DNA from 4 places in the Paraburkholderia sp. RCC_158 genome. Region 2 is predicted to be linked to each of the others. Evidence: predicted binding sites of a transcription regulator. Region 2 holds the regulator's gene; each other region holds the start of a gene.
The links. The regulator HrcA, encoded in region 2, represses chaperone genes, less so after heat shock. The targets are predictions, from matches to a motif close to TTAGCACTCNNNNNNNNNGAGTGCTAA.
Positions count from the first base shown of each region.

Region 1: groES (co-chaperone GroES) is a predicted target of HrcA. The motif match lies at 1,700-1,726, and genes of this name have one in related genera.
Region 3: rpoH (RNA polymerase sigma factor RpoH) is a predicted target of HrcA. The motif match lies at 1,421-1,447, and genes of this name have one in related genera.
Region 4: AB6809_RS10360 (co-chaperone GroES) is a predicted target of HrcA. The motif match lies at 2,337-2,363, and genes of this name have one in related genera.

Region 1 covers NZ_JBFUPM010000012.1:61,068-68,270, reverse strand. The annotation lists gene groL (chaperonin GroEL) at 1-1,284, opposite strand, end outside; gene groES (co-chaperone GroES) at 1,337-1,627, opposite strand; partial or broken gene AB6809_RS22395 (IS110 family transposase) at 2,418-3,370, shown strand; gene AB6809_RS22390 (VWA domain-containing protein) at 3,769-5,544, opposite strand; gene AB6809_RS22385 (TadE/TadG family type IV pilus assembly protein) at 5,571-6,212, opposite strand; gene AB6809_RS22380 (TadE/TadG family type IV pilus assembly protein) at 6,278-6,772, opposite strand; gene AB6809_RS22375 (tetratricopeptide repeat protein) at 6,769-7,203, opposite strand, start outside.
Region 2 covers NZ_JBFUPM010000014.1:47,899-55,101, reverse strand. The annotation lists gene grpE (nucleotide exchange factor GrpE) at 1-256, opposite strand, end outside; gene AB6809_RS24310 (hypothetical protein) at 637-798, shown strand; gene AB6809_RS24305 (RNA-binding S4 domain-containing protein) at 770-1,177, opposite strand; gene hemH (ferrochelatase) at 1,187-2,257, opposite strand; gene hrcA (heat-inducible transcriptional repressor HrcA) at 2,451-3,470, opposite strand; gene AB6809_RS24290 (NAD kinase) at 3,789-4,691, shown strand; gene recN (DNA repair protein RecN) at 4,770-6,440, shown strand; gene glnE (bifunctional [glutamate--ammonia ligase]-adenylyl-L-tyrosine phosphorylase/[glutamate--ammonia-ligase] adenylyltransferase) at 6,512-7,203, opposite strand, start outside.
Region 3 covers NZ_JBFUPM010000013.1:166,724-173,926, forward strand. The annotation lists gene nagE (N-acetylglucosamine-specific PTS transporter subunit IIBC) at 1-296, shown strand, start outside; gene rpoH (RNA polymerase sigma factor RpoH) at 424-1,359, opposite strand; gene AB6809_RS23875 (acyloxyacyl hydrolase) at 1,720-2,283, shown strand; gene AB6809_RS23880 (nuclear transport factor 2 family protein) at 2,323-2,706, shown strand; gene ybiB (DNA-binding protein YbiB) at 2,709-3,680, opposite strand; gene AB6809_RS23890 (fumarylacetoacetate hydrolase family protein) at 3,932-4,630, shown strand; gene maiA (maleylacetoacetate isomerase) at 4,657-5,301, shown strand; gene ftsY (signal recognition particle-docking protein FtsY) at 5,399-6,610, opposite strand; gene rsmD (16S rRNA (guanine(966)-N(2))-methyltransferase RsmD) at 6,866-7,203, shown strand, end outside.
Region 4 covers NZ_JBFUPM010000004.1:203,329-210,531, reverse strand. The annotation lists gene AB6809_RS10370 (amino acid ABC transporter permease) at 1-201, shown strand, start outside; gene groL (chaperonin GroEL) at 364-2,004, opposite strand; gene AB6809_RS10360 (co-chaperone GroES) at 2,023-2,313, opposite strand; gene AB6809_RS10355 (sugar ABC transporter ATP-binding protein) at 2,614-4,110, shown strand; gene AB6809_RS10350 (ABC transporter permease) at 4,107-5,186, shown strand; gene AB6809_RS10345 (ABC transporter permease) at 5,177-6,136, opposite strand; gene AB6809_RS10340 (ABC transporter permease) at 6,129-7,157, opposite strand; gene AB6809_RS10335 (sugar ABC transporter ATP-binding protein) at 7,154-7,203, opposite strand, start outside.

The DNA of each region.
Region 1 (7,203 bases), on a different contig from region 2:
GCCGGCGATCGCGGTACGTGCGCGGATCAGCGCAACGCCGCCGCCAGCAACGATGCCTTCTTCCACAGCTGCGCGCGTTGCGTGCAGTGCGTCTTCGACACGTGCCTTCTTTTCCTTCATTTCGACTTCGGTCGCAGCGCCGACCTTGATCACTGCAACGCCGCCTGCCAGCTTGGCAACGCGCTCTTGCAGCTTTTCACGGTCGTAGTCCGACGTTGCTTCTTCGATCTGCTTGCGCACTTGCTTGACGCGCGCTTCGATGTTCGCACCTTCGCCAGCGCCGTCGATGATCGTCGTGTTTTCCTTGCCCACTTCGATACGCTTCGCCTGGCCCAGTTCTGCCAGCGTTGCCTTTTCGAGCGTCAGGCCGGTTTCTTCAGCGATGACCTGGCCGCCGGTCAGGATCGCGATGTCTTCCAGCATGGCCTTACGGCGATCGCCGAAGCCCGGAGCCTTCACAGCAACCGTCTTCAGAATGCCGCGGATGTTGTTCACCACCAGCGTTGCCAGTGCTTCGCCTTCGACGTCTTCCGCAATGATCAGCAGCGGACGGCCAGCCTTGGCGACCTGTTCCAGAACCGGCAGCAGATCACGGATGTTCGAGACCTTCTTGTCGTGCAGCAGCACGAACGGGTTCTCGAGCACGGCAACTTGCTTGTCCGGGTTGTTGATGAAGTACGGCGACAGGTAGCCGCGGTCGAATTGCATACCTTCGACGACGTCCAACTCGTCTTGCAGCGACTTGCCGTCTTCGACGGTGATCACGCCTTCCTTGCCGACCTTGTCCATTGCTTCAGCAATGCGGTCGCCGATCGACGAGTCGCTGTTTGCCGAAATCGCGCCAACTTGAGCGATTTCCTTGTTGGTCGTGCACGGCTTGCTGATCTTGCGCAGTTCTTCGATTGCAGCCGTAACAGCCTTGTCAATACCGCGCTTCAGGTCCATCGGGTTCATGCCCGATGCAACGTACTTCATGCCTTCGCGGACGATCGACTGAGCCAGGACCGTTGCGGTCGTGGTGCCGTCACCTGCGTTGTCGCTGGTCTTGGAAGCCACTTCCTTGACCATTTGCGCGCCCATGTTCTGGAGCTTGTCTTTCAGTTCGATCTCTTTTGCGACCGACACACCGTCCTTGGTGACCGTCGGGCCGCCGAAGCTGCGTTCCAGGACAACGTTGCGGCCCTTCGGACCCAGCGTGACCTTCACAGCATTCGCGAGGATGTTCACGCCTTCGACCATCTTGGCACGGGCGGAATCACCGAATACGACGTCTTTAGCTGCCATCTTCTAACTCCTTGAATTCTCTGGATATAACCGTGTAAGTAGCGCTTTGCGCTTACTTGTTCACCACGGCCATGATGTCTTCTTCGCGCATGACCAGCAGTTCGTTGCCGTCGACCTTGACGGTCTGGCCTGCGTACTTGCCGAACAGAACGCGGTCGCCAACCTTCACGTCGAGGGCGATTTGCGCGCCCTTATCGTCACGCTTGCCCGGGCCGACGGCCAGGATTTCGCCCTGATCCGGCTTTTCTGCTGCGGCTTCGGGGATCACGATGCCCGACGCGGTCTTGGTTTCTTGATCCAGACGCTTGACGATCACGCGATCATGCAAAGGACGAAGGTTCATACATACTCCTCTCTTGATTGAGACTGAAGAACGCTTGGAAAACCCGGCTGGCCGAGCCAACCGGCGAAGTTGTTAGCACTCTCGTGCGACGAGTGCTAATTATATGGACAGGTGGTGACAAATTCAAGAAGGGAGGGATCGTTGGCGAGGTTCGTCCAACTTTGAACCCGGTTTACTTCAGCTTGAACCGCGAGTGTGCTCAGCAGGACAAATTACCCTTGTCATACAAAGGCTTACGGTCACGAATCGCCGCAATCTGACGCGGCAACCTTTATGTCCGACCCGCCAGATTCGATGTCCCAGGAAACCCACACAAGGTCGGTAAATACCCTTAACGCCGACCTTCAGGAGCTTAGCCAGCAAGCAGCTCGCCGTCAGAAGTAGCTGATCGAAGCCGATGGCGAATTCCGGCAAGTTACGCTGCGCCGCGGATATGCCGGGCGCGCAGGTCTAGCGGCCCGGCGTCTCCCGAGACGGACGCAGCCGTTTCACGTTCAAGTTAACGGGCGAGTTGAGCGCGGAATCTGAGCTTCCGGACTGATCTCGACCCCAGAACGGTCCTTCAGTCTCATCCTTAACGGTCATTCGTCCGGCGGGAAATAGCCCTGATCCGCTCGCTGCAGATGCCGTCGCAAGGAAGCGAATCTCCGCTAGTGCAAGCATGTGTCGCTTCGCCGATGCCACGTCCTCCGTGTTGACTATCGCCTCGGTTGACGCAAGACAGCGATCTACGGCAAGTTTCGCATCCGCGAGATTGAGATGCACGCACCGGCGAATCGTACAGACAGCTCGTCGCACCGAGTTCCTGGAGCACTTTTAATCGCGAACGATGCCTTTGTCGGGATGGAGGCTTGCGGAGGTTCACAGCACGGGGCGCGTCGTCTTGTTGAGCTCGGGCACGAGGTCAAGTTGACGCCTGTCAGGCTGGTCAAGGCGTTCGTCACAGGGAACAAGAATGACGTAGCCGAGACGCGTGCCATCTGGACACCGGCAAAACACCCGGGCGTAAGGGCCGTGCCGGTTAAGACTCAAGCCAGCAGGCCGTTCTTGCGTTGCCTCGAATGTGGCAGCAGCTTGTTACATTCCGACGCTCCCAGTCCAACTGCCTGAGCGGTTTGCTGGGGCAGTACGCAGAAGTAACGAGCGTTGGGCGTGCGGCAATGAACCGGGCCGTGCCAGACGTCCTGCTGCACCTCGATTCACGCCTGCGACGGATATCGATAGATTCTCTTTGAGAGCAATGGCAGCGCCTAGTCGATATCGACAAACAGATTGCTGTCATCGAACAGCGACTACGTGCATGGTTACGTGAGAACCCGGCCTGCACGACAATCGCAGACATCCTGGGCGCGGGATTCCTCTCTGTTACTGCCGCTGCCGCCTGCATGAGCGACCCCAACGCCCTCCGTTCCGGGCGGAATTCGCGTGTGGCTTGGGCGTGCCCCCGCGAAGTTAGGAACTGGTGGCAAGGTCCGCCTGCTTGGTATCAGCAAGAGAGGAGACCGATATCTGCGTACTCTTGTGATTCACGGTGCCCGCTCCGTCATGGAACATGTCAAAGACCCAAGTTCATGAGCTGTGCAAGTAAGTATGCGCCGTCCGCTCCATGTCGTAGTCGTTGCGATGGCAAACAAGATTGCCCGAACTATATGGGCTCCGTTGGCCCACGGTCGCTCATACAGCGCTAGCTACCCCCCCCCCCGTCGCGGTGACTTGACCTGCCACCGTACCACGTCGTTCTGATTCTCAACTCTATCGTTCAAGGTTGCGCAACGTGATGTTGCAATGGCAAACAGGTAAGACTGGGACTCATCAAACCTGCATCGTCCTCCGGACAAGACAGTCCGTGGCAAAAATGAGGATTGAATCAGCGGATTCCATGGGGCCGGCGGGCGTCGATCTACACGGGCAAAATATAAAACTGCAGCCTGTATCTGTTCGACGACGCAACAAGTCCTTGGCAAACCCGAGGCGTCTATATAAAGAACGATGGAAGTAAAAAATCCCGCGGAAGCCGTGAATTGCTCCTGTCGCTGCCTGGCTCGACAATTGCGCCAGACGCGGCCCGCAGCGGCATCCTTCCCAGAGACCACAGACTCGAATCATCCTCCCATGAGGCTGTGCATCAACTCGACTCACGGTCACTGCGTGAGACGCAGCACACCGAGGTTGCCCGCGATCTGCTGGAAGATCGCATCGAGCGTCGCATTGGTCGGCGCGTGAAAGTAGTTGCCTGGCGACGCGCAGTTTCGCATCGTTGTCTGTGCGACCGAACTGGATGCGTCGCTGCCGAACGTGATCGCATAGATGATGATGCCGTCGTCCTTCATCGCGTTGCAAACGGCAAGCTGAAAAGCGTTGATGTCGGTCACCGAGGTAGTCGATCCGTTCGAAAGAGACGAGCCGTCGGTGCGCGTTACAGTCGGCGCTTTCAACGCGCTGCTTCCCACACCCGTCAAACCGTTGAACGACGGCGCGGGCATGATCCCGTTTGCGCTGCCCGGATCGTTTTCGCCGTCGGTCAGCACAATGGCGACGCGCTGCAAGCCCTGAGTGGTCTCTACACGCGGCAACGTGCTGTCTGTCGACGCCCAGCCATTGCCATTCGACACGCTGTTCGACCAGGTCGATGACAACATGCGCCAGCCCCATAGCAACCCAGTCGGGATCATCGTGGAGCCTGCCGCCTGCATGTTGCCGATGGCGGTCTTCAGCGTGGTTGCGTCCTTGCTGAGGAATTTAACCGGAGCAATCGAACAGGGACTGCCTGAGCCGTTGACGTTGCCGTTCTGGTCGTAGAACTTCGTCCCCGGATTCGTTTGGCTCGCCTGGCCCCACGCCGCCACGATGCCGGTACCACTGCCGATGCGGCAGGTCGTCGCGGAACCGTTGCTCTGCAATGTCAGCGGAACGCCGGCGACAGTTTTGCTACTTTGCACGACGCAATTGTCACTACTGCCGCTGCTGGTGCTCTTGTAGGTCGTGACCGTGAATCCCGCTTTGGGCACGTTGTAGTAAAACGGCGTAAAGCCCGGAGCGTCCTTGGGCGCATAGGCTTTCGGGTAGAGATTCAGGCCCGCGTCGCGCGGCTCGACGGGACAGCCGCCCCATCCCGATCCTGTGATGCCCGTTTGAGGCGTCATGTAGACGTTCTTAGGGTTGTACGCAAACGTCGGCGAGATCCAGCTGCCGCTCGATAGCAGCGAACCGCCGAGGTTCACCATCGTGGTAAAGGGCACCAGTCCGATGTAGGAATTGTTGCCCTGAACGCCGAGGATGTCGTTCACCAGATCGGTCGCGGCAGTGCGTAGCCCCTGGATCTTCGTGCCCTGCGATTTGCTACTGCTCGCGTAGTCCGCCATCGACCCGGTGTTGTCGAGCACCAGCACGAGTTCGAGCTGGCTTTGCGGCATGCGCAGCGCGGCATTCGACGCGCTAATCGTCACCTTATCGGGAGACGAACTGTCTGAGCCCGAACCCGAGCCGGAATTGCCGCTCGATGTGCTCCTGCCGAAGATGATTGGCGCGAGCAACCCCACAGAGCCCGTGGCGGCAAGCTTGATAGTTTGGCCGGTGGACGGCTGGCCGGTCACACTCGCCGAGAACTGCGCGTCCGGCATCGAAAATTCCATGTAGCCCGACGGCATGTTCGCGTTGTAATAAGCGCGCGCGTCGGCCTGCCATTGCGTGAGGTTGCTGCCGGTCGTCGTGCTGTAATGCAGAAGATTGATGCCCGATGACAGCGTTGCGACGTCGAGTGCCATCTGCACGCGCGTCTGCGTCATTTGATAGTGGATCGTGTCGATGGCGGTGCACATGGAGCCGATCATCAGCGTCGCGCAGAACGCGAAGACGACGGTAATCGCGCCCTCGTCGCCCTGGAGCAGCGCTGATAGCGTGCGCGGTTCCGACGTCATCGTGCGGCGCCTGGCCGGAACGCGCCTCACGACGCCGCCACCAGAGAAAGCGCACTGCCCGAGCGCGGCCGCACATAGATGCGCTCGTAGATGAGCTGCGTGCCGGGCGCGTTTGCCCAGAAGGGCAGCGTCATCGAAAACGGCTTGTACGAATAGAACACCTCCACCACGATCGCAGAATCTCCGTTGCGGAACGGCCAGGTGGTCGGCAGCAGACTGCCGGTGCTCTCTTTCGACTTCATGCCTGACGAGGTCCACGGCGCGCTGCGCTGCCAGAACAGCAGCGGGGTGCCTGAGGCCATCGTCGGTGCGGACGGCGAATTGACGATGTTGCTCGGACTGCTCGCCGAGCACAGCTTGATCGTCTGATCGCAGATCGACGACACATACACGCCGCCTTGCGTTTTCAGGCTATTGGGCGCGGCGATCATCGCGGCGGCATTCCAGATAGAACCCAGGCTGTTCGACGACGTCGTGCCCGAGTCGTTGACAACCGACGACATCTGTCCCAACGAATCAGCCAGCGTGAACGCGGTGTGTTCGACGAGGCTCACCGCGCGCATGTACAGATAGATCTCGCTGAAGCCGAGCATGACGAGCAGCATCAGCGGCACGAGGACCACGAACTCGATGGCGACGCTGCCGCGATCCGAGCGCAGAAGCGGCATAAGCGTGCGCCGTCCGATGCGCAATCGGCGGCGCGGGAGCGGCGGCAATCTGTCGGCGATGCGTGTCATTTTTCGTTCTGCACGAGGTAGTTGCGTTGGAATGTCAGCGGCAGCGGCACGCCGAAATACTTCGGCAAACCCGTGAACCCTTTCGGCAACGTGACGGTGATCTGGTAAGACACCACATCACCGAACTCGCCCATGTTTGACTGATAACTCGTCGTCCCCACGTTGTTGTAGGTGCCGTAGTTAAGCGTCTTGATGGCGACGGTGCCGCCAATCTTTTTCCATCCGCCAAGCGTGTTCATCACGATGCTCGCGGCCTGGTCGGCGCGTGTGCTGCCGGTCGGGACCGTGGTGGTCAAGCCCGTGCGGGAAGCGGATTGGGCCGCGATCTGAACGGAAGCGTCGACGATCATGTCGAGCGCGAGTTCCACGGTGCCTAGTACGAGAAAGAACACCACCGGCGATAGCAGCGCGAATTCGATCGCCGACACGCCGCTGTCGTCGGCCAGCGCGAGCTCGAGTCCGCGCCCTCGTAACTGGGCCGCCGCTGTCATCGGAGGCTCGCGGCTTGCACGGGAACGCCCGGCACGGCGGCAGCTTGTGCTGCGCCCGCATCCGCACTCGAATGCAATCCAAGACGCTCCCGCTGGATCTGATAGAAGCGCAGATTGTCCTGCACCGAGGCTTTGGGCAGATCGTGCCCGAGGATTTCGGCGGCAGCGTCCGTGTTGCCGAGTAAGCCGTAAGCGAGCGCGAGATCCTGGCGAGCCTGCGTCGGCGCGGCCGGATAGCGCGTGACGTCGAGCAGCACATTCGCCCCTTCGCGCGGATTGCCACCGAGAATCAGCGACAGCCCGAGGTTCACGCTGAGCATCGGGTCGCCGGGATTCTTGCTGAGGCCTTCACGCAAAACGGCCTGCGCGCCCGCGTGATCGCCCGACAGATCAATCGCCGCGCCCAAGCCCGCCAACGCGAGCGTGTCGCT
Region 2 (7,203 bases):
CCTTCGCGACGTCTTCCTGCGCGCGGCGACGCACGTTCTCGGTCTCGGCCTTGGCCCGCAGGAAGCTCTCCTGCAACTCGGCGATCTTGGCCTGCGCTTCAGCCAACGCAGCTTCGGCACCCGTGGCTGCCGGCCTGTCCGTGGCGACGCTCGCCGCGGCTTCCTGCTCGGGAGTGGCCGCCTCGGCGGCCGGGCGCTCGGTTTCGTCCGCGGGCGTGGGATTCTGGCTCGTCGGGTTCTCTTGCGTGTTTTCCATGTCGCTAAAAGTCGTTAAAGATTTAAAAGCCAACGGCGGCGGCAACGCATGAATGCGCCGCGACTTTTGTGCGTTGCAAAATCGCGACAAACATTCGAACGCGCCACCGCGTATCGGAACGGCAGGTGGGGCCGCAAGCGCCCATTTCAAGCGCCTCGGCCGAAATTTTCAGAGCGGGCGCCGCTGGCGGAAACGCGCGGTTACAACCATTAGCGCGGCGCAATCAGATTCAGATTGAGCGCGAACAGCAAGTGACCTATGCTCCAGTAACGCAGCGGAAAAACCTCGTTAACCCTAATCTGACGTAATCCTTTCCGCCCTCTTGCAATTTCCACCCGGCTAGCTCGTTTCTTTGCTGCAACATCCCATAAGGGGGTACCGTGAAACTGACCTTTGCAATCTCGGTGGTCGCACTGGTACTCGTTGCGGGCACCACGACCATCTGTATGTCCGGGGCGGTCAACGACCACACCACCGAATACGGCGGCGTGAACGCGACCATGGAACAGCTGTTCAATCCCCACCTGAAAATCTGTCGATAGTGCGGCGGTCGCGCTTGGTCGGGCGGCCATGCAATGCCTCGGCCGGCTCGCGATAAGTTTTGCGGCGCTCCTGCTCGGCCTTGCGTTTTTCGCGGCTTTCGTCGGTCTCGGCGTAGAGCGTCTGCGCGACGGTCGCCGGACCGCGCACCTCGCACACGCCCAGCACCTGCACCTGCCACACGAAGCGCTCGATCTCGATCTCGACCAGGTCGCCGACCCGCACGTCCTTGGCGGGCTTCACATTGGCCCCGCCGATGCGCACGCGGCCTTTCTCGACAGCATCCGCCGCGAGCGAACGCGTCTTGAAGAAGCGCGCCGCCCAAAGCCATTTGTCGATGCGCAGTTTCGCGCCCGGTTCGGTTGAAATCCTGTAGTTCATGAAGTCTCGTCAAGCCGCTGTGTTATGCGGCACGGGTACTGCCTGCACCGGCCAGCCTTGCAGATTCTGCGCGACGATTTCGCCGAGCGCGGCGATCCATGCCTGCGACGCGTTCACACACGGAATGCGGTGAAATTCCTTGCCGCCCGCATGCAGGAATTCGTCGCGCACTTCCATGCCGATTTCTTCGATCGTCTCCAGGCAGTCGGCCGTGAAGCCCGGACAAAACACATCAGCACGCCGCACGCCTGCCGCGCCGAGTTCCTTCAACGTGGGCGCCGTGTAGGGCTGCAGCCACTCGGCCTTGCCGAAGCGCGACTGGAAGGTGATGCGGCATTCCACCGACGTCAGGCCAAGCGCCTGCATCAGCAACGCGCCGGTTGTCTGACACTGCTCGTGATACGGATCGCCGAGATCCAGCGTGCGTTTGGGCACGCCATGAAAGCTCAACACGAGTTTGTCGCCCGCCGCGAAATCCGGCTGGCCATGAAGATGCCAGTAGTGACGCACCTGCGCCGCGAGCGCCGCGATATATGCCGGATGATCGGCGTATTGACGCACCGTGCGGATCTCCGGCTGATTGCGCATGCGCTTCATCGCGGAGAAGGCGTCGTCGAAAGCGGTCGCCGTGGTCGACGACGAATACTGCGGATACATCGGCACGAGCAGCACCCGCTCGGCGCCCGCGAGCTTGAGCTGATTCAGCATCGCCGGAATGCCCGGCGTGCCGTAACGCATCGCGTATTCGACGAGCACCGTGTAGTCGTTCAACTGCAGCAGATGGCGCAACGCTTCCACCTGCTTTTCCGTATAGACGCGCAGCGGCGAGCCTTCGGGCATCCAGACGGCCGCATATTTCTTCGCGGACGCGCGGCCTCTGAACGGCAGGATCAGCAACCGCAGAATGATCTGCCACAGCAGCGCCGGAATCTCGACCACGCGAGGGTCGGACAGGAACTGCGCGAGATAGCGGCGAACCGCCCGCGGAGTTGGCGCGTCGGGCGTGCCGAGGTTAATCAGCAGCACGGCAACACGGTGCGACGTGGCGTTCTGCGAAGGCCGCTCGAGGTCGAAGCGCATAGGCTATAGCCGGATAACCGCAGTGAGCGGAGGGTTGAACAGGTGAGATTCATTATAGCGGTGCGCCCTATGGCGGCGGCCTTCGTGGCCGCGCGCCCCAGGCGCCCCTGGCCGTTCGGCTAATTGGCAAGCGGCGCGCGCTCGCGCATGATGTGCCGCATCGACCGCCGCGGCGTTGACCGCTACTGCTGACTTACTGCTGACTTAGCGTGAGCGAAAGCAGTCTTGCCGTGATGTCCACAATCGGGATGACGCGGTTGTACGCCATCCGCGTCGGGCCGATCACGCCGAGCGTGCCGACGATCTTGCCGTTCACCTCGTAGGGCGCGGTGACGACGCTCATTTCCTCGATAGGCACGAGGTTGGACTCGCCACCTATGAAGATCTGCACGCCGGCCGCATGACTCGACACATCCAGCAACTGAAGGAGACTGGTCTTTTGGTCGAACACATCGAACAGCTTGCGCAGGCGCGCCATGTCCGAGGAAAGATCGGCTACTTCGAGCAGATTGCGCTCGCCCGAAATCAGCACGGTCTCGCCGGTGTCGGATTCGTCCGTGCTCGCCGTGACGGCCGCGTGCATGAGCGTGGTCATGTCGCCGCGCAACTGGTCGATTTCTTCGCGCAGGCGGCGGCGCACTTCGTCGAAAGACAGGCCGGCGAAGTGCGCGTTGATGTAGTTCGAAGCCTCCACGAGCTCGGACGGCGAAAAGTCGCGCTGGGTCGCCATCATGCGGTTTTGCACGTCGCCTTCGGGCGTCACGATGATGAGCAGAATGCGCTTGTCCGACAGCCGCATGAACTCGATCTGCTTGAACACGTGACTGCGCCGCGGCGTCAGCACGACACCGGCGAACTGCGACAGATTCGAGAGCACGCTCGCCGCGGCCGCGACGATTTTCTGCGGCTCGCCTGCCTGCAGCGTAGTCTTGACCGTGCGGGTGACGGCTTCTTCGTCCGCGGCGGATTCGACCGTGAGCATGGTGTCGACGAACAGCCGGTAGCCGCGCGGCGTAGGAATGCGTCCCGCCGAAGTATGCGGACTGATGACGAGCCCGAGATCCTCGAGATCCGACATGACGTTGCGGATGGTTGCCGGGCTCAACTCCAGGCCCGAATAGCGCGACAACGTGCGCGAGCCGACCGGCTGACCTTCGGCAATGTAGCGCTCGATCAGCGTTTTCAGGAGGGTTTGTGCGCGAGGATCTAGCATGACGAAAAATTTTAGCTCAATGAGGCGACTACCGCGAGCGCCGACGGCGCCCATCACCGGCGAATTTCCCGCCGCCCGCCGGGACCGCGCCTTGCGCTCGTTCCAGCACAACGTGCCGCATTGTGTCGGGCGTGCCGCCGGCCCCGTTGCCGACGGTCCGGCCAGCCGCGCGCCGGTGCGGTTTGCGCGGCGCGCATGTCATCAAGGCTTCACCATTCTAACGATAATCCCGCACTGCGCTCACGGCCCGCTGCGAACGGCCGGCCGCCGCGTCCCGGCCCCGTTCTTTTCAGGCCCTACCTATGGTGTAATGCCGGCATGCAAGTAACCAGCCAGTTCAAGACTGTCGCGCTCGTCGGGCGCAACAATACGCCGGGCATCCGCGACCCGCTGACCGCGCTCGCCACGTGCATCGCGAAGCGCGGCTTCGAAGTCGTTTTCGAAGCCGACACCGCGGCCGAAATCGGCGTAACCGACTATCCGGCGCTGCGCCCGGCCGAAATCGGCGCGCGCGCCGACGTGGCTGTCGTGCTCGGCGGCGACGGCACGATGCTCGGCATCGGCCGGCAACTGGCGCCGTACCGCACGCCGCTCATCGGCATCAATCACGGACGGCTGGGCTTCATTACCGACATCCCGATCTCCGACATGAGCGTGACCGTGCCGCAAATGCTGGCGGGCAACTTCGAGCGCGAGGAACGCGTGCTGCTCGAAGCGCGCATCATGCGCCAGGGCAATCCGATCTATCACGCGCTCGCATTCAATGACGTCGTGGTGAATCGCAGCGGCTTTTCGGGCATGGCGGAGCTGCATGTGTCGGTGGATGGGCGCTTCATGTACAACCAGCGTTCGGACGGACTGATCGTCGCCACGCCGACCGGCTCGACGGCGTACGCGCTGTCGTCGCAAGGGCCGATTCTGCATCCGCAACTGCAGGGCATCGTGCTCGTGCCGATCGCGCCGCATGCGCTGTCGAACCGGCCCATCGTGCTGCCGGACGATTCGAAGGTCAGCATCCAGATCGTTTCGGGGCGCGAGGTGAACGTCAATTTCGACATGCAGTCGTTCACGTCGCTGGAACTCGGCGACTCAATCGAAGTGCGCCGCTCGCGTCATACGGTGCCGATGCTGCATCCAGTCGGCTACAGCTATTTCGCGACGCTGCGCAAGAAGCTGCACTGGAACGAATACCCGTCGCACGAGGAAGATCCCAAGCCCTGACCGGCGCGGACGCCGGACCGCAAGCGCGCAGTTCGTAAAACCCGATACCAAGCTCACCGACAAGCACAAACGACTTCCATGCTTCGCCACCTCTCGATACGCGACTTCGTCATCGTCGCCGCGCTCGACCTCGAATTCGACAGCGGCTTTACCGTTTTCTCCGGCGAAACCGGCGCCGGCAAGTCGATCCTGATCGACGCGCTGGCGCTCGCGCTGGGTGCGCGCGCCGACGCGAACGTCGTGCGGACCGGCGAGACCCGCGCCGACATCACCGCCGAATTCGACACGCACGCGCAAGTGGACCAGTGGCTCGACGAGCAGGCGTTGAGCGCGGCCGCGGCGGACGGCCAGCACGGCGGCACTGTGATGCTGCGCCGCGTGGTGGATGCGAACGGCCGCTCGCGCGCGTTCATCAACGGCACAGCGGCGACGCTCGCGCAACTGCGCGAAGTCGGCGAAATGCTGGTGGATATTCACGGCCAGCACGCGCATCAATTGCTGATGCGGCCCGACGCGCAGCGCGAGCTGTTCGACACGCATGCAGGGCTGACCGAGCTGTCCGCGAGCGTCACGCGCGCGTGGCGCGCCTGGCGCGAGAAGGTGCAGGCGGTCGAGCACGCGCAAACCCGCGACCGCGAATTGCAACTGGAACGCGAGCGTCTGGCATGGCAGCTTGCCGAGCTGGACAAGCTCGCGCCGCAGCCGGGCGAATGGGAAGAAGTCAACGCGGAGCATCGGCGGCTGTCGCATTCGGCGAATCTGATCGACGGTGTGCAAGGCGCGCTGAATGCGCTCTCCGAATCGGACGAGGCAATGATCACGCACCTGGCGTCGATCGTCTCGAAGGTGCGCGACCTTGCCGATATCGACCCGGCCTTGAACGACGTGCTGGCCGCCCTCGAGCCCGCCGAGATCCAGCTTCAGGAAGCCGCGTATTCGCTGAGCCATTACGCGCAGAAGCTGGAACTCGACCCGGACCGGCTCGCACAAGTCGAAAAGCGCCTCGACGCATTGCATTCGGCGGCGCGCAAATTCCGTTTGCAGCCCGAAACGCTGCCCGAGGAACACGAGACGCGCCGCGCGCAGCTTGCCGCGCTCGACGCCGCCGCGGACCTCGACAGCCTGCACGCAGCCGAAGCCAAAGCGCGCGAGGACTTCCTCGCCGAAGCAAAGAAGCTCTCGAAGGCGCGCGCCAAGGCCGGCAAAGCGCTCGGCGCCGCGGTCACCACAGGCATGCAGGAACTGTCGATGAAAGGCGGCAGCTTCGAGGTCGCGCTCGTGCCGTTACCCGAAGGCGGCGCGCATGGCCTGGAGCAGGTCGAGTTCCGCGTCGCCGGCCACGCGGGCGTGCCGCTGCGGCCGCTCGCGAAGGTCGCGTCGGGCGGCGAACTCGCGCGTATCAGCCTTGCGCTCGCCGTGATCGCGAGTGCCGCGAGCCCGACGCCCACACTGATCTTCGACGAAGTGGATACTGGAATCGGCGGCGGCGTCGCCGAAGTGGTCGGACGGCTGTTGCATCAACTCGGCGAAGCGCGCCAGGTGCTTTGCGTGACGCATTTGCCGCAGGTCGCCGCGCGTGGCGATCATCATTTCCAGGTGGCGAAGGCCGGCAACGGCAAGGGCGGTACGGTGAGCAGCGTCGTTTCGCTCGACAAGACGAGCCGCGTCGAAGAAGTCGCGCGCATGCTCGGCGGCCTGGAGATCACGCCGACCACGCGCAAGCACGCGAAGGAAATGCTGGCGGCGTAGGTGGTGAGTTGCGGGCCGCGGTCGGGCTGCTAGTCGCCCGCTACCCGCCCCCATCCTCAAAAACCCCCACCTCACCCTCGCCCAAACACCCGCTCCCAAAGCCCAAGCACCGCATCTCTCTCGGCCGCGACCAACCCCGGTTCCACCCGCGCCTTCTCCATCCCATCGAGCCGCAGCTTGTGCTGCAGCTTCCGGTACGTGCGATAAGCGGCGCCGACTGTCTCGGCTTCCGCCTCGCTCATCAGCCCAAGACGCGACACCTCGCGCAACAGCGCAATGTTGCCGGTATTGCGGATCAGCTCGGGATCGCGCGCCGCATGCAACAGCACCCAATACTGCACGGTGAACTCGATATCGACCATCCCGCCGCGATCGTGCTTGAGATCGAACAGCGTCGTATGGTTCGGATGCCCGGCGGCGACGCGCTCGCGCATCTCGACGATTTCGCGCGCAAGCTGCGCGGCGTCGCGCGGCGTCGTCAGCACCTGTTCGCGGATCGCCTCGAACTGCGCGCCGATCTGCGCGTCGCCGGCGCAGTAGCGCGCGCGAGTCAGCGCCTGGTGCTCCCACACCCACGCGGTGTTGGCCGCGTCGCCCTCGCGCAACTGATAACGGCGGAACGCGTCGAGATCGGTAACGAGCAGGCCCGACTCGCCGTTCGGCCGCAAGCGCAGATCGACGTCGAACAGCGTGCCCGCGCCGGTCGCGGTCGTCAGCCATGTAATCAGGCGGCGGGTGTAGGTCGAATAGATGTCCGAAGCGG
Region 3 (7,203 bases), on a different contig from region 2:
TGGCCGTTGCAACTGGCGCGGCGAACGGTCCGCTCGATCCCGATCCGTTGCGCTGGCTCGCGGTGTTTGGCGGCGCGGGCAATGTGGTGTCGCTCGATGCCGTCGCGGCGACGCGTCTGCGTATCGTCGTGCGCGATCCGTCGGCGGTGGATCGTCAGCGTCTCGCCACGCTCGATACCGCGTGGGTGTCGGCGGACACGTTCCATATCGTCGTCGGCGATGCTGCGCGGCGTTACGCCGAAACGCTGGCGACCCGCATGCCGGCGAGCGGCGGCGCGGCGCCTTTGCCAGCGTGATTGGATGACGGCGGCAGCCAGGCTGCCGCCGCTCACTTCGCGCTGAGAGATCACAGCGCGTATAAAAAAACCCTGCCGTCGTGAGACGGCAGGGTTTTTCACTTACAGCGGTTATTCGAAATGAACGTTACGCGTACTCGGTCAGCGCGCCGCGCATCTTCTTCATCGCGCTGGCTTCGATCTGGCGAATGCGTTCCGCCGACACGCCGAACTCGTCCGCCAGTTCGTGCAGCGTCGAGCCGCCCGAACCATCGTCCTGCACCTTCAGCCAGCGGGCTTCGATGATGCGGCGGCTGCGGGCATCGAGTGCCTCCAGTGCCGTCGCGATACCGTCGCTCTGCAGCTTGTCGCGCTGACGCGAGGCCAGCACGGCGGTCGGCTCGCTGTGCGAGTCGGCGAGATACGCAATGGGCGCGTACGACTCTTCGCCGTCTTCAACCTGGCCTTCCAGCGCGATGTCACCGCCCGACAGGCGCGTTTCCATTTCGGCTACTTCTTCGCGCTTGACGTTCAGTTCCTTGGCGAGACCTTCGATCTCGTCCGGCGTGAACGAGCCCAGGCCCTGCTTGTGGCTGCGCAGATTGAAGAACAGCTTGCGCTGCGCCTTGGTCGTGGCGACCTTCACCATGCGCCAGTTGCGCAGAATGTATTCGTGGATCTCGGCCTTGATCCAGTGCATCGCGTACGACACCAGACGCACGTTCTGTTCGGGATCGAAGCGCTTCACGGCCTTCATCAGGCCGATGTTGCCTTCCTGGATCAGGTCGGCGTGCGGCAGCCCGTAGCCGAGATAGTTGCGCGCGATCGAAACGACCAGCCGCAGGTGCGACAGCACGAGCCGGCGCGCGGCCTCGAGGTTGTCGTGCTCGCGGAATTCTGTGGCGAACTGGCGTTCTTCTGCCGGCGTCAGCATCGGAATCCGATTTACGGCCTGGATGTAGGCGTCGATGTTGCCCAGTTGACCGGGCAGCAGGGAGGAATGCGAGAGCGCCAGCGCACCTGCCGGAGCGGCCTTAGCCGACGACGGGCTCAGAGTACTCGGAAGGGTCAATGCATGGCTCACGTGGAAAACTCCTTTGGAATCAGGCAAAAGCTTGTTCAGGTAACGACTCCAGCGTTGGATGTTAGCACTCTCGTTTTCCGAGTGCTAATACTTAGAGGCCGTAGGGGCTTCCAAGTTCCGTAAATTCCTATCGACATCAAAGATTCAATAGCCATGATACGCCCCTTCAAAGCGCAATGCAGAGACGTATTAATTACCTGACAAAGCGCCTTCATTTATCACTTTCGACCGATTTTTTCACTTTTTAACGTCAGTAATTGCGAAAATTTAAGTTTCTTAAGATGATCCGCCGACTTCGGATTCTCTTTAGAATAAGCAAGACTGTTACAGATCGTTCAACCTGTTGAGCTCGGGTGTCAGATGAACAACAAAAAGAATGTCGTGCGTGGACTGGCTCTAAAAAGCGTCTGCGCGGCCCTGCTGTTTGGCCTTTCAGGCGTCGCCGCAGCGGATCAGTTCGGCATCCAGGTCGCCGGCGGCCTCGGCGATCACCATGTCAAGAAGCTGGATCTCGGCTTTGTGTGGGACCCGAATCTCACGTGGTGGCAGATCGGCGACTGGCATTTCGCGCTGATCGGCGAGGCGCACGTGGCCTGGTGGCATACGAACGAAGGCAATGTGCACGAGAACATCGGCGAAATCGGTGTGACGCCTATCATTCGCTTCATCAAAGGATCGGGAACGATCCGGCCTTTCGTCGAGGCCGGCGCGGGCGTGCGGCTCCTCACGAGCCCGAGAATCTCTTCGACCTTCACGCTTTCCACGGCGTTCCAGTTCGCCGATATGGCCGGCGTCGGCGTGCAATTCGGCGGCCGTCAGCAGTACCAGGCCGGCTACCGCTTCCAGCATGTGTCGAACGGCGGTATCAAAGAGCCGAATCCTGGTATAAATTTCCACCAGCTATATCTGCAATATAACTTCTGACCGTGGCCGCTACGGCTCACCGGTACAAGGGGCTGAGCAATGGCGGCAAAGACAATCGAGGCGATTCGCGGGCTGGAGCGGGAACGCTTTCGCGCAATGGTCGACGGCGACGGGCAGTCGCTCGACGCGCTGCTCGCCGACAACCTGAGCTACGTCCACACGAACGGCAAGCGCGAAACGAAGCAGCAGTTCATCGACGGCATTACGGGCGGACGCCGCCGCTACCGACAGATCGAAGTGCAGACGCAGGACGTGCTGCCGGTCGGGCGGGAAACCTGCGTCGTGACGGGCCGCGCGCTGATCGAGATGGAAGCGAATAACGGCGCGCTGCTTTTCCCCATTGCCTACACGGCGATCCACACGCAGGAAGAGGGCCAGTGGCGCCTCATTGCGTGGCAGGCAACGCGCTGCGCAATCGAGTGAGCTTACGACGGCGTTCTGGCGACATCCACGATCAGTTCGACTTGCCGCTCGATCGCGCCGGGCACCGGCGCCTCGCCGCGCAGCACGGCGCTGATCCACGCCGCGGTCGTCGCGGCGTCGCGCGCTTCGGGTAATTCGACCTCCGGCGCGTCGCGCGACGAGCGCTCATGCGGCACGCGCGTCTCGCGGATGCCGTCGTGCAGCCAGTCGATCTGCACCTGACGCCGCGTGTCGGCCACTGCTTCGCCTTCGGTGCCGCGCGCGAGCAGCGCGCCGCCCTGCGCCGCCTCGGGATGCGCGCTGAAGAGTTCCGTCAGGCTGTCCCGATACGGCGGATGCGTGTAGTTCACGAGCCGCAGTCCGGCGGGCGCGAACGGCTGGAGAATTTTCACCAGCGTGTGCGTCGAGTTGCGCACGCCCATGCGCCGACGCAGCGCGAGCAGATGCGCGAGCTTCGGCGCGAGAACATCGATGGACGCAAAGGCCACGCGCCGCTCGGCGAGGCCGTCTTCGATATCGTCGTGCGAGCTTGCGTGCGGAATCCGCAGATGCGTGAAAATTTCGGCGCTCGTCACGCGGCCGGGATCGTCGGTGACGCCGTGCACGAGAACCGGCACGCCCTCGCGCGCGAGCAGCAGTGCGAGGAGCGGCACGAGATTCGGCTGCTTGCGCGCGCCGTTGTAGCTCGGGATCGACACCGGGCTGAACTCGCCCGGCGGCAGATGAACCGGCTCGAACGACGCATGAGCGCCGGCGAGCATCGCGGCGAGTTCGTCGGCGGTTTCGCCTTTCACGCGGTAGGCGAGCAGGATCGCGCCGAGCTCGAGTTCGCCGACGCGGCCGTCGAGCATGGCGGTGTAGAGCGCGCGGGTGTCGTCGGCGGTGAGCGCGCGGGCGCCGTTCGGCCCGCGGCCGATCTCCTTGATGAAGCGGGCGCACGGGAACGGGTTGGCGGTGTCGGCGGAGTCTGTCATGAGGGCAATGGACTTGCTGGCGCGCCGATTTTGAGCCGGCCGCCACGGTATTCAAGGGACGTTGTCTGGTGTGAGTATCGCATCTATGGCGCTGCGGCGAGATCCTGGCAACGGCGTGGCAATGGCGCGGCGCTGTCGCGAACGGCTGCCGGACTGACGCGCGCCGCCTGTTGCCGCGCGTTAAACTGGCTGTCTGTTTGTCTGTCTATCGCCGCGCCGCGGCTCGTGTCTATCAAACAACGGAGAACCGGATGAGTTACGTATTTGCACCGGCACCGGTAGTTGCAGTGCCGGTTGTCGGGTCTAGCGAGCAGTTCCCTGTGCGTCGCATTTACTGCGTCGGCCGCAATTACGAGGCGCATGCCCGTGAGATGGGACACGATCCGGATCGCGAACCGCCGTTTTTCTTCGCCAAGCCCGCGGATGCCGTTCTGTATGTGCCGCCGGGCGAGACGGGCGAATTCCCGTATCCGTCGCAGTCGAAAAACGTGCACTTCGAAATGGAACTGGTCGCGGCCATCGGCAAAGGCGGCAAGGACATTCCGGCCGACCGCGCGCTGGATCACGTCTACGGCTACGCGCTCGGCCTCGATATGACGCGCCGCGATCTGCAGGCCGAGGCGAAGAAGCTCGGGCGTCCGTGGGATACCGCAAAGGGCTTCGATCACTCGGCGCCGCTCGGGCCGATCCATCCGGTTTCTACGGTCGGCCACGTCGGAGAAGGCGCGATCTGGTTGTCCGTCAACGGTGAGGACAAGCAGCGTTCGGACGTGTCGCAGCTCATCTGGTCGGTGGGCGAAACTATCGCTTATCTGTCGACGCTCTTCGCGCTGCAACCCGGCGATCTCATCTTCACGGGCACGCCGGAAGGTGTCGGCGCGGTCGTGCGCGGCGATCTGATGAAAGGCGGCGTGGATCGGCTCGGCGAGTTGAGCGTGCGCGTCGTCTGACGCGGGGATGGGGAGGAGACAACAACATGAAGCTCTACAGCTATTTCCGCAGTTCGGCGTCGTATCGCGTGCGCATCGCGCTCAACGTGAAGAACCTGCCGTACGAGTATGCGCCCGTGCATCTCGTGCGGGACGGCGGCGAGCAGTTGAAGCCCGAGTACCGCAAGCTGAACGCCGACGGCATCGTGCCGACTCTGGTGGACGGCCACGAGGTCATGCCGCAATCGCTCGCGATCATCGAGTATCTGGAGGAAACGCATCCGGAGCCGCCGCTTCTGCCCAAGGCGCCGCTCGATCGCGCGTATGTGCGTTCGGTGGCGTTGCAGGTGGCGTGCGAAATTCATCCGCTGAACAATCTGCGGGTGCTCAGGTATCTGAAACACACGCTTTGTGTCGACGACGATGCCAAAGACGCGTGGTATCGGCATTGGGTGGAAGCCGGCTTTGCGGCGCTCGAGACGCACCTCGCGAGCGACGCACGCACGGGCAAGCTTTGCTTCGGCGACGTGCCGACGCTCGCCGACGCCTGCCTGATTCCGCAGGTCTTCAACGCTCAGCGCTTCAAGGTCGATACGGCGAAGTTTCCGACGATCCAGCGCATCTACGATCACGCGATGCAAATCGATGCGTTCGCGCGTGCGGCGCCGGGCGCGCAGCCGGACGCTGAATGAAGTGACGGCGGTGAATGCGAAAAGGGCACTCCGCGGAGTGCCCTTTTTCGTTTGGCTTCGTTTCCCTTCGTTTCCCTTCGTCTGCCTGTGCCGGCGCTCAGCCGCCGAGCAACGCGTCCGAAAACTCCTCGGCGCTGAAGGGCTGCAAATCCTCGACCTTCTCGCCGACGCCGATGAAGTAAACCGGAATCGGCCTTTGCCGCGCGATTGCCGCGAGAATGCCGCCCTTCGCCGTGCCGTCGAGCTTGGTGACGATGAGACCGGTGAGGCCGAGCGCGTCGTCGAAAGCCTTGACCTGTGCGAGCGCGTTCTGCCCGGTATTGGCATCGATCACGAGCAGTACCTCGTGCGGCGCGCCGTCCTGCGCCTTGCCAATCACGCGCTTGACCTTGCGCAGCTCTTCCATCAGATGCAGTTGGGTCGGCAGACGGCCGGCCGTGTCGGCCATCATCACGTCGATCTTGCGCGCCCGCGCGGCGCCGACCGCGTCGAAAATCACGGCGGCAGGGTCGCCGCTTTCCTGCGCGACTACGGTCACGTTGTTGCGCTGGCCCCAGATGGCCAACTGCTCGCGCGCGGCCGCGCGGAACGTGTCGCCGGCGGCCAGCAGCACCGACTGGTCGAAGCTCTGCAGATGCTTGGCGAGCTTGCCGATGCTGGTCGTTTTGCCCGCGCCGTTGACGCCGGCGATCATCATGACGAGCGGCTTGGCTCGCCCGAGCATCAGCGATTTTTCGAGCGGCTTCAGAAGATCGACGAGCAGCGTGCGCAGCGCGGTCTTGACCTGCTGCGGCTCCGTGAGACGCTCAGCGCGCACTTTCTCGCGCAGCGCTTCGAGCAGGAATTCGGTGGCGTCGACGCCTGCGTCCGACATCAGCAGCGCGGTTTCGAGCTCTTCGTAAAGATCTTCGTCGATCTTTGCGCCGACGAAAATGCCGGTGATGCTCGAACTCGTCTTCGACAAACCGGTCTTGAGGCGAGTCAGCCATGAGCGTTTCGCGCTCTCGTCCGGAACCGGCGGCGGCACGATCTCTACCGTTTCGAACGACGCTTCTTCGATATCGGTTTCAGGCTGGGCTTGCGGCGCAAATTGCGGCTCAGCGGCTGCGGGCGGTGTGGCGATGCTGCCCGGCGCATCGGCACGGGCATCGGCACGGGCATCGGCATCGGCATCGGCATCGGCACGCGGCGCGGCCGGTGCTTCTACCGCAGGCGGCTCGTCGAGAAGATCGTCAGGCGCGGTCTGCGATTCGTCTGGCGCGTTTTCGGACTCTTTCGAACCCTTGAATCGTTTGAAAAAGCTGAACATGATCTGGCGTGGTGAGAGCGCGCGCCGAAGCGCGCAGCCGGCACAGCGCCGGCGGGAGCGGCAGGCAGCGTTGCAATGCGGGATGCAGGGCGCTGGAAGCCGCACATTTTATCAGGCGCGCCGTCGTGCGTCGTATCGGCCGAATGGCCAGGGTGGACGCGCGGCGCCCCTGTGGTAACGTTGGCGCTCCAGTCCGCTCGCGTGGCGCTTCGCGTCGATGTGGCGGACGCTTTCCACAAACGTAATCGAAACTGCATGCCCCGTTCTGCTCCTTCACGCGCCCACGGCGCTTCGTCCAAAAGCGGCAAGCCGCACGCGATCCGGATTATCGGCGGCGACTGGAAACGCACGCCGCTGCCGGTGCTCGACCTCGACGGTCTGCGGCCGACGCCGGACCGCGTCCGCGAGACGCTGTTCAACTGGCTTGGGCAACGTCTGGACGGCGAGCGCTGTCTCGATCTGTTCGCGGGCAGCGGCGCGCTCGGTTTCGAGGCAGCGTCGCGCGGCGCCGCGCGCGTGCTGATGGTCGAGCGCAACGCGCGAGCGGCCGCCCAGTTGCGGGCGAATCAGGAGCGCCTCGCCGCACGCACGAT
Region 4 (7,203 bases), on a different contig from region 2:
CGTCTGATGATTTATCCCGCGCAGATTTTCGTATTCGTCGGGATCGTGTATCTGCTTTTGTGCTCCGCGCTGCAATGGATTGCGTCTCGCATGTTGTTGCGGGAACGGCGGGCTCACGCCACGCGTATCGATGCGGCAACAGAAACGGAAACCGAAAGCGGTACGGTGCGCGATGAACAACACGGCGTGGCGGTGCGTTGATGCGATGAGTTTGCGCATCGGCTGCGGGCCGTGGGCGAGAGCGGGGGAGAGGTAGAACAGACACAGGCCGGCTCGCGACAAAGCGAATACGGGCCCGTGTCCCTTGCGTTTAACCGCGCGCAGTGCAAGCGCGCGATGCCTTGCGGCAGACGGTACGGGTACTTAGAAATCGAGTCCCGGCCCGCCCGCGCCGGGACCGCCCGGCTGTCCCGCTGCCGGCGCATCTTTCGGTGCTTCATGGACGGTCGCGTCGGTGGTGAGCAGCAGACCCGCGACCGATGCCGCGTTTTGCAGCGCCGTGCGCGTCACCTTGGTCGGATCGAGCACGCCCGATTCCACCAGGTCGCCATACTCGCCGGTCTGTGCGTTGTAGCCGAAATTGCCCGTGCCTTCCGCCACTTTCGCGACGACCACGCTGGCCTCTTCGCCGGCATTCGTCACGATCTGCCGCAGCGGTTCTTCGAGTGCGCGCAGCACGATCTTGATGCCCGCATCCTGATCGGCATTCACGCCCTTGAGCGCACTGATAGCCTGCTTCACGCGAATCAGCGCGACGCCGCCGCCCGGCACGATGCCTTCCTCGACAGCGGCACGCGTTGCATGCAGCGCGTCGTCGACACGGTCTTTCTTTTCCTTGACCTCGATCTCGGTCGCGCCGCCCACCTTGATGACCGCCACGCCGCCCGCCAGTTTCGCGACCCGTTCCTGCAGTTTCTCGCGATCGTAGTCCGAACTGGCTTCCTCGATCTGCGTGCGAATCTGCTTCACGCGTGCTTCGATGTTCTTGCTGTCGCCCGCGCCGTCGATGACGGTGGTGTTTTCCTTGCCGACCTCGATCCGCTTGGCCTGACCGAGTTCCGCGAGCGTCGCCTTCTCTAGCGACAGTCCCGTTTCTTCGGCGATCACCTGGCCGCCGGTCAGAATCGCGATGTCTTCGAGCAGCGCCTTGCGGCGATCGCCGAAGCCCGGAGCCTTGACCGCGACGGTCTTTAGAATGCCGCGAATGTTGTTGACCACGAGCGTAGCCAGCGCTTCGCCTTCGACATCTTCCGCGATGATCAGAAGCGGGCGGCCGGCTTTCGCGACCTGTTCCAGAACCGGCAGCAGATCGCGAATGTTCGATACCTTCTTGTCGTGCAGCAGCACGAACGGGTTATCGAGCACGGCCACCTGTTTGTCCTGATCGTTGATGAAATACGGCGACAGGTAGCCACGATCGAATTGCAGACCTTCCACCACGTCCAGCTCATCGTCGAGCGACTTGCCGTCTTCCACGGTGATCACGCCTTCCTTGCCGACGCGGTCGATCGCTTCGGCAATCCGCTGGCCGATCGACTCTTCGCCGTTGGCCGAGATCGTCGCGACCTGAGCGATTTCCTTGCTGGTCGTGGTCGGCCTGCTGATCTTCTTGAGCTCGTCGATCGCGGCGATCACGGCCTTGTCGATGCCGCGCTTCAGGTCCAGCGGATTGAGGCCCGCCGCCACATACTTCTGTCCTTCACGGACGATGGCTTGCGCGAGCACGGTCGCGGTGGTGGTGCCGTCGCCGGCGGCGTCGCTGGTGCGCGAGGCGACTTCCTTCACGAGCTGCGCGCCGATGTTCTGCACGCGGTCCGGCAATTCGATTTCCTTGGCGACCGAGACGCCGTCCTTGGTCACGATGGGCGAACCGAAGCTGCGTTCGAGCACCACATTGCGGCCCTTCGGACCGAGCGTGACCTTGACCGCATTGGCCAGAATGTTGACGCCTTCGACGAGTTTCGAGCGGGCGACGTCGCTGAAAATGATTTCTTTTGCTGCCATGATTTGACGCTCCGTTCGTTATTGAGTGACCACTGCCACGACATCTTCTTCGCGCAGCACGAGCAGTTCGTTGCCGTCGACTTTCACCGACTGTCCCGCATATTTGCCGAACAGCACGCGCTCGCCGACCTTGAGGTCAGGTTCGACGCGCTTGCCGTCGCTATCGCGCTTGCCCGGACCAATGGCGATAACTTCGCCCTGATCGGGTTTTTCGGCAGCGCTTTCTGGGATCACGATGCCCGAAGCGGTTTTGGTTTCCTGGTCGAGACGCTTGACGATCAGGCGGTCATGCAAAGGACGTAGGCTCATGGTTCGATATCCGCGTGTGAGTTTTGGCACTCGTCGTTGGTCAGTGCTGACCGGAATCGAGTATAGAAAGAAGAGCGCGCGTTGCTCCAATAAGCGATTCATCGAAGGTTATGCGCGTTTGGCATTTGGGTGGAGGCTAGTCGCCCGTTGCTTGCCGTTCGGTCTCCGGGCCGATATCGGGCCCGGGAAGAGAAAGCGGTCACACTATCGATATGAGCAACGCTTCGTTGGCCGGCTGATATCCGCTAGCTACGATGGTCGGTCATTCGCTACGAGCGCAGTTACGCTGCGCGCTCTTCGATGGCCGTTCCCATTCTGACCGTCGCCGCCGTCTCGAAACGCTTCGGCCCCACGCTGGCGCTCGATTCCGTCGACTTCTCGATCAGCGCCGGTGAAGTCGTCGCGCTGATGGGCGCCAACGGCGCGGGCAAATCCACACTCGTCAAAATCTTGAGTGGCGTTTATCGCCCGGACGGCGGCAATCTGAGCTTGCGTGGCGAGCCGTTCCAGCCCGCGTCGCCGCATCACGCGAAACAGCTCGGCATTGCGACCGTCCACCAGTCCATTGCGGATGCGGTGGTGCCGACGCTTTCCATAGCGGACAACCTGTTGCTCGACCGCCTGTGCGATCCGGCCTCGCCGTGGCGCGCGCCGCCGGCAGCGCGCATTCGCGACGCGGCGCCGTTGGCCGCGCGGGTAGGGCTGGACGCCGATCTGGCTGCGCCCTTGGCGTCGCTGTCGCTCGCCGCGCAGCAGCTCGTGACGCTGGCGCGTGCTTTGGCTACGCGACCGGCGCTGCTGATCCTCGATGAACCCACGGCCAGTCTTTCCGAGCCGGAGGCCGAGCGTCTCTTTGCGTTGCTCGAGCGCTTGCGCGATGAAGGTGTTGCGATTCTGCTGGTATCGCATCGGCTCGGCGACCTGCGTCGTATTGCGCAGCGCGTGACAATTGTGCGCGACGGCCGCATCGTCTCCGACTTACGCGCGCCGATCGATTTCAACGCCGCAGTGGAAACGATGATCGGCCGCAAACTGCGCAGCGATCGCAACGCGGCCGTCTCCACTCATGCTGCTCTCTCCGCTCAGAAGCCCTGCTTCAGCGTACGCGATCTGCAATTGACGCCCGGCAGCGTCCCCTTCGATCTGGACGTGCAGCAAGGCGAAATCGTCGCGATCGCCGGGCCGGTCGGCGGGGGCAAGTCGCGTTTTGCACGGGCCATTTTCGGCGCGATCCGCACAGCGTCCGGCACGATGACGCTCGACGGCAAGCCGTGGCGTCCGCGCTCACCTGCCGACGCAATCCGCGCCGGTGTCTTCCTCGCGGGCGAAGACCGTTGGCGTACGTCGCTGTTTCCGGACAGCGTACCGTTCGCGTCGATCGCGGGCACGCTCAGCTTTCCGTTTCTCACGCGCTGGTTCAGGCGGGGCGTGGTCAAGCGCGGCCGCGAACAGCGCGCCGCAGCCGACGCAATCGACAACTTCGGGATTCGCTGCACGGGTCCGGATGACCGGCTCACGCGTCTATCAGGCGGCAATCAGCAGAAAGTCGTGCTCGCGCGCTGGCATGCGCAGCCCGCGCGTTTGCTGCTGCTCGACGAACCGTTTCAGGGCGTCGATGCGGGCGCACGCGCCGATATCGTCGATACGTTGCGGCGTCACGCCGGCCAACGCGCCACGCTCGTTTTCGTCAGCGATCTCGAAGAGGCGCTCGAGATCGCCGATCGCGTCGTCCGTTTCGATCGGGCCACGCTCGAGCCTGCCGCCCATTCCGACCTCAATCTCCACGCTCACTCATGAAAACCAGCTCTTCGATTGCATCCGAGGCCGTCGATCAAAACGCTCATGCGGCACGAACCCCGGTCGCACGCAAAGGCGGCGCATTGCGCAGCCTGCGAGGCCACCTCGAACGAACCGGTATGCTCCTCGTGCTCGCGCTACTGATCGTCGTCTTTGCGCTCAACCAGCCGGCGTTTCTGAATATCGACAACCTGTTCAGCATTTTGCAGTCGGTGTCGATTGTGGCGCTGCTCGGAATCGGCGTGACCGTGACGCTTGCGGCGGGCGGTTTCGATCTGTCGGTGGGCAGCGTGGCCGCATCGGCGCAGATGGCGGCAAGCTATGTGTTGATCGTCTGGCACGGCAATACGCTCGCGGCAGTCGCCGCGTGCCTTGTCATCGGCGTGCTGGCGGGTCTCTTCAACGGCCTGCTGATTACGCGCCTGCGCGTGCCGGATCAGCTTGCCACGCTCGGCACGCTGTTTCTGCTGGCCGGCTTGCAATTGATACCCACAGGTGGCCGTTCGCTCGCCACGGGTACTATCCTGCCCGACGGCACGGAAACGACCGGCGTATTCCCCGATGCGTTCCTGGCGCTCGGACGTCTGCGTCTATTCGACGTCGTGCCGCTGCCGGTGATCGTGCTTGCCGTGTTGACGGTGGTGGCTTGCGTGCTGATGGAATGCACGCGCTGGGGCCGCGTCATTTACGCAATCGGCGGCAACGAGACGGCGGCGCGTCTGGCTGGCGCACCGACTGCGCGCTACCGGATCGCCGCGTATGTCGTGTCGGGCGCGATTGCTTCGCTGGGCGGCGTGCTGATTGCCGCGCGTGTCGGCCGTGGCGATGTCAGCGCGGGCCATTCGATGCTGCTCGATGCCGTCGCGGCATCGCTCGTCGGATACGCGGTGTGGGGCGCCAAGCGGCCGAACGTGTTCGGCACGGTCGTCGGCGCGGTGTTCGTCGGTGTGTTGTTGAACGGCTTGACGATGCTCAACGCGCCGTACTACATGCAGGATTTCATCAAGGGTGTGCTGCTGGTCGGCGCGTTGGCATTTACGTTTAGCGTGGGACGTGGCGCGGAATCTCACGCATAACGGGCGCGGCGCTGAGCGAAGCTGACGGCCAGCACGGCGAAGATCAATGCGCCGGTCGCCACTTGTTGCCAGTAGAAATTCCAGCCGATCAGCAAGAGTCCGTTTGCGACCAGACTGAGCAGCAGCACGCCAAGCAAGGTGCCGACGACGCCAGGACGGCGCGTCGGCGACAACGTGGTGCCGATAAACGTCGCACCGATCGCATTGAGCAGATAACCGTTGCCGGCCTGCGGAACGTACGCTTTGACGGTGGACGAAAGCAGCAGTCCCACGACGCCATAAATCAACGCGCTGGCGATAAAAGTCACTGCCGTGATCGTCGCCACCGGCAGCCCCGAATAGCGCGCAACGCCAGGTTGCGCGCCAAGCGCCGTGATCGCCCTGCCGAACGCGGAGCGCGAAAGCGTGACGTGTACGATAAGCGCCAATGCAGCGACGATCCATAACGGCACCGGGAGGCCGGCTACGGCGCCATGCGCGAGCGCACTGAATAGCGGCGGCAACGCCATATTCAACAGATACACGGGCTGTCCGCCATCGGTCGCGAGTTGTTGCACGGTTTGTCCGATGAACAACGTGCCGAGCGTCGCGAGAAACGGTGCGATGCCGAGTCTGCCGATCAGCACGCCGTTGAACGCGCCAATTACGAATGCGGCGGCGAGACCGCCGAATGCCGCCGGCAACACGCCCACATGATGTGCGCTCAACAGCACGAACGCGAGACTGGCGACGTCGATAGACGTGCCGAGCGACAGATCGATCGCACCCAGGGACAATGCGAGCGTCATGCCAAGCGAGGCGATAGCGAGCAATGCGAAGTTGTTGAGCAGAACGTCGGCGAGATTGCCGGCCCGCGCAAAACCGGGCGCAAAAACCGCAAAGAAAACGATCACGGCGATCAATGCGCCGACTAGCGCGAAGCGCTGAAAGCGTCCGATGGTTTCAATCATGGGCGTGACTCCCCGCATGACGGCGGCGGACCAGAGCAGTGGTGGCGACGACGAACAGAATCAACACGCCTTCCACTCCGTTGACCCAATAGCTCGATACATTGTCGAGTTGAAAGCCGTTGCTGATCACGCCGATAAAAAGCACGGCGAGCAGCGTGCCCGGAATGGTCGGCACGAGGCGCCGCGAAAACACGACGCCGAGCAATGCCGCCGCGACGGTCGCCAGCAGATTTTCTCCCGCGCCTGGTGAACTGCCGCTGAGTAGCGCGGTGGAAGCCAGTGCCGCCAACGCAGCCGCCACGCCGCTCAACACGTAACTGGCCGCAATGTAGCGGTGAGTTCGAACGCCCGCTGCCTGCGCGGCGTCGCGATGAGCGCCGACCGCGCGCAAGCGCAATCCGAACGGCGTGTAGTGAATCAGCAAGGTGAAGAGCGCGGCAACGAGCAGCAACGCATACGCAAGATGGGGCACGCCAAGCGCGCCATTGTCGAGCAGGAAGCCGGGCAATGCTCCGCTTGCAGGCACCGACGTATTCTGCGTGAGCACTAGTTCGAACCCCGCGCAGAGATTCATCGTCGTCAGGGTGGCAAGCAACGGGAAGATGCGCAGTACGATCACGGCGAACGCGTTGAGCGCACCGACTGCGGCGCCCGCTGCCAGCGTCAGCGCGAAAGCGTTCAAAGGCGAAAAGCCCTCGCGCAGCGTCACCGCGTACACCGCCGCACTCAGCCCGAGATTGGCCGCGACGGACAGATCAAGGCCGCCTCTGATCGGATCGGCACCGCCGCCTATCAGCACAATCGTCAACCCAAAGCCGAGTATTCCAACTACCGCGGATTGCTGCACGACGTTGGCCAGATTGGCGAGGCTGAAAAAGAGCGGCGAACTGATGGCAAAACCGACGAACACAGCGGCAAAGGCGAGCGCCGCACCGCTGCGCAGCCACCATTGCGCGCCGAAGAAGCGCTCGGGTATTTCGAATTTGCCGCTACGTGGCGCGTTTTCGAGGACCTTGCTCATGCGGCAACCTCCTGTTGCGATGACGCGCCGCGTGCACCGGTTGCCC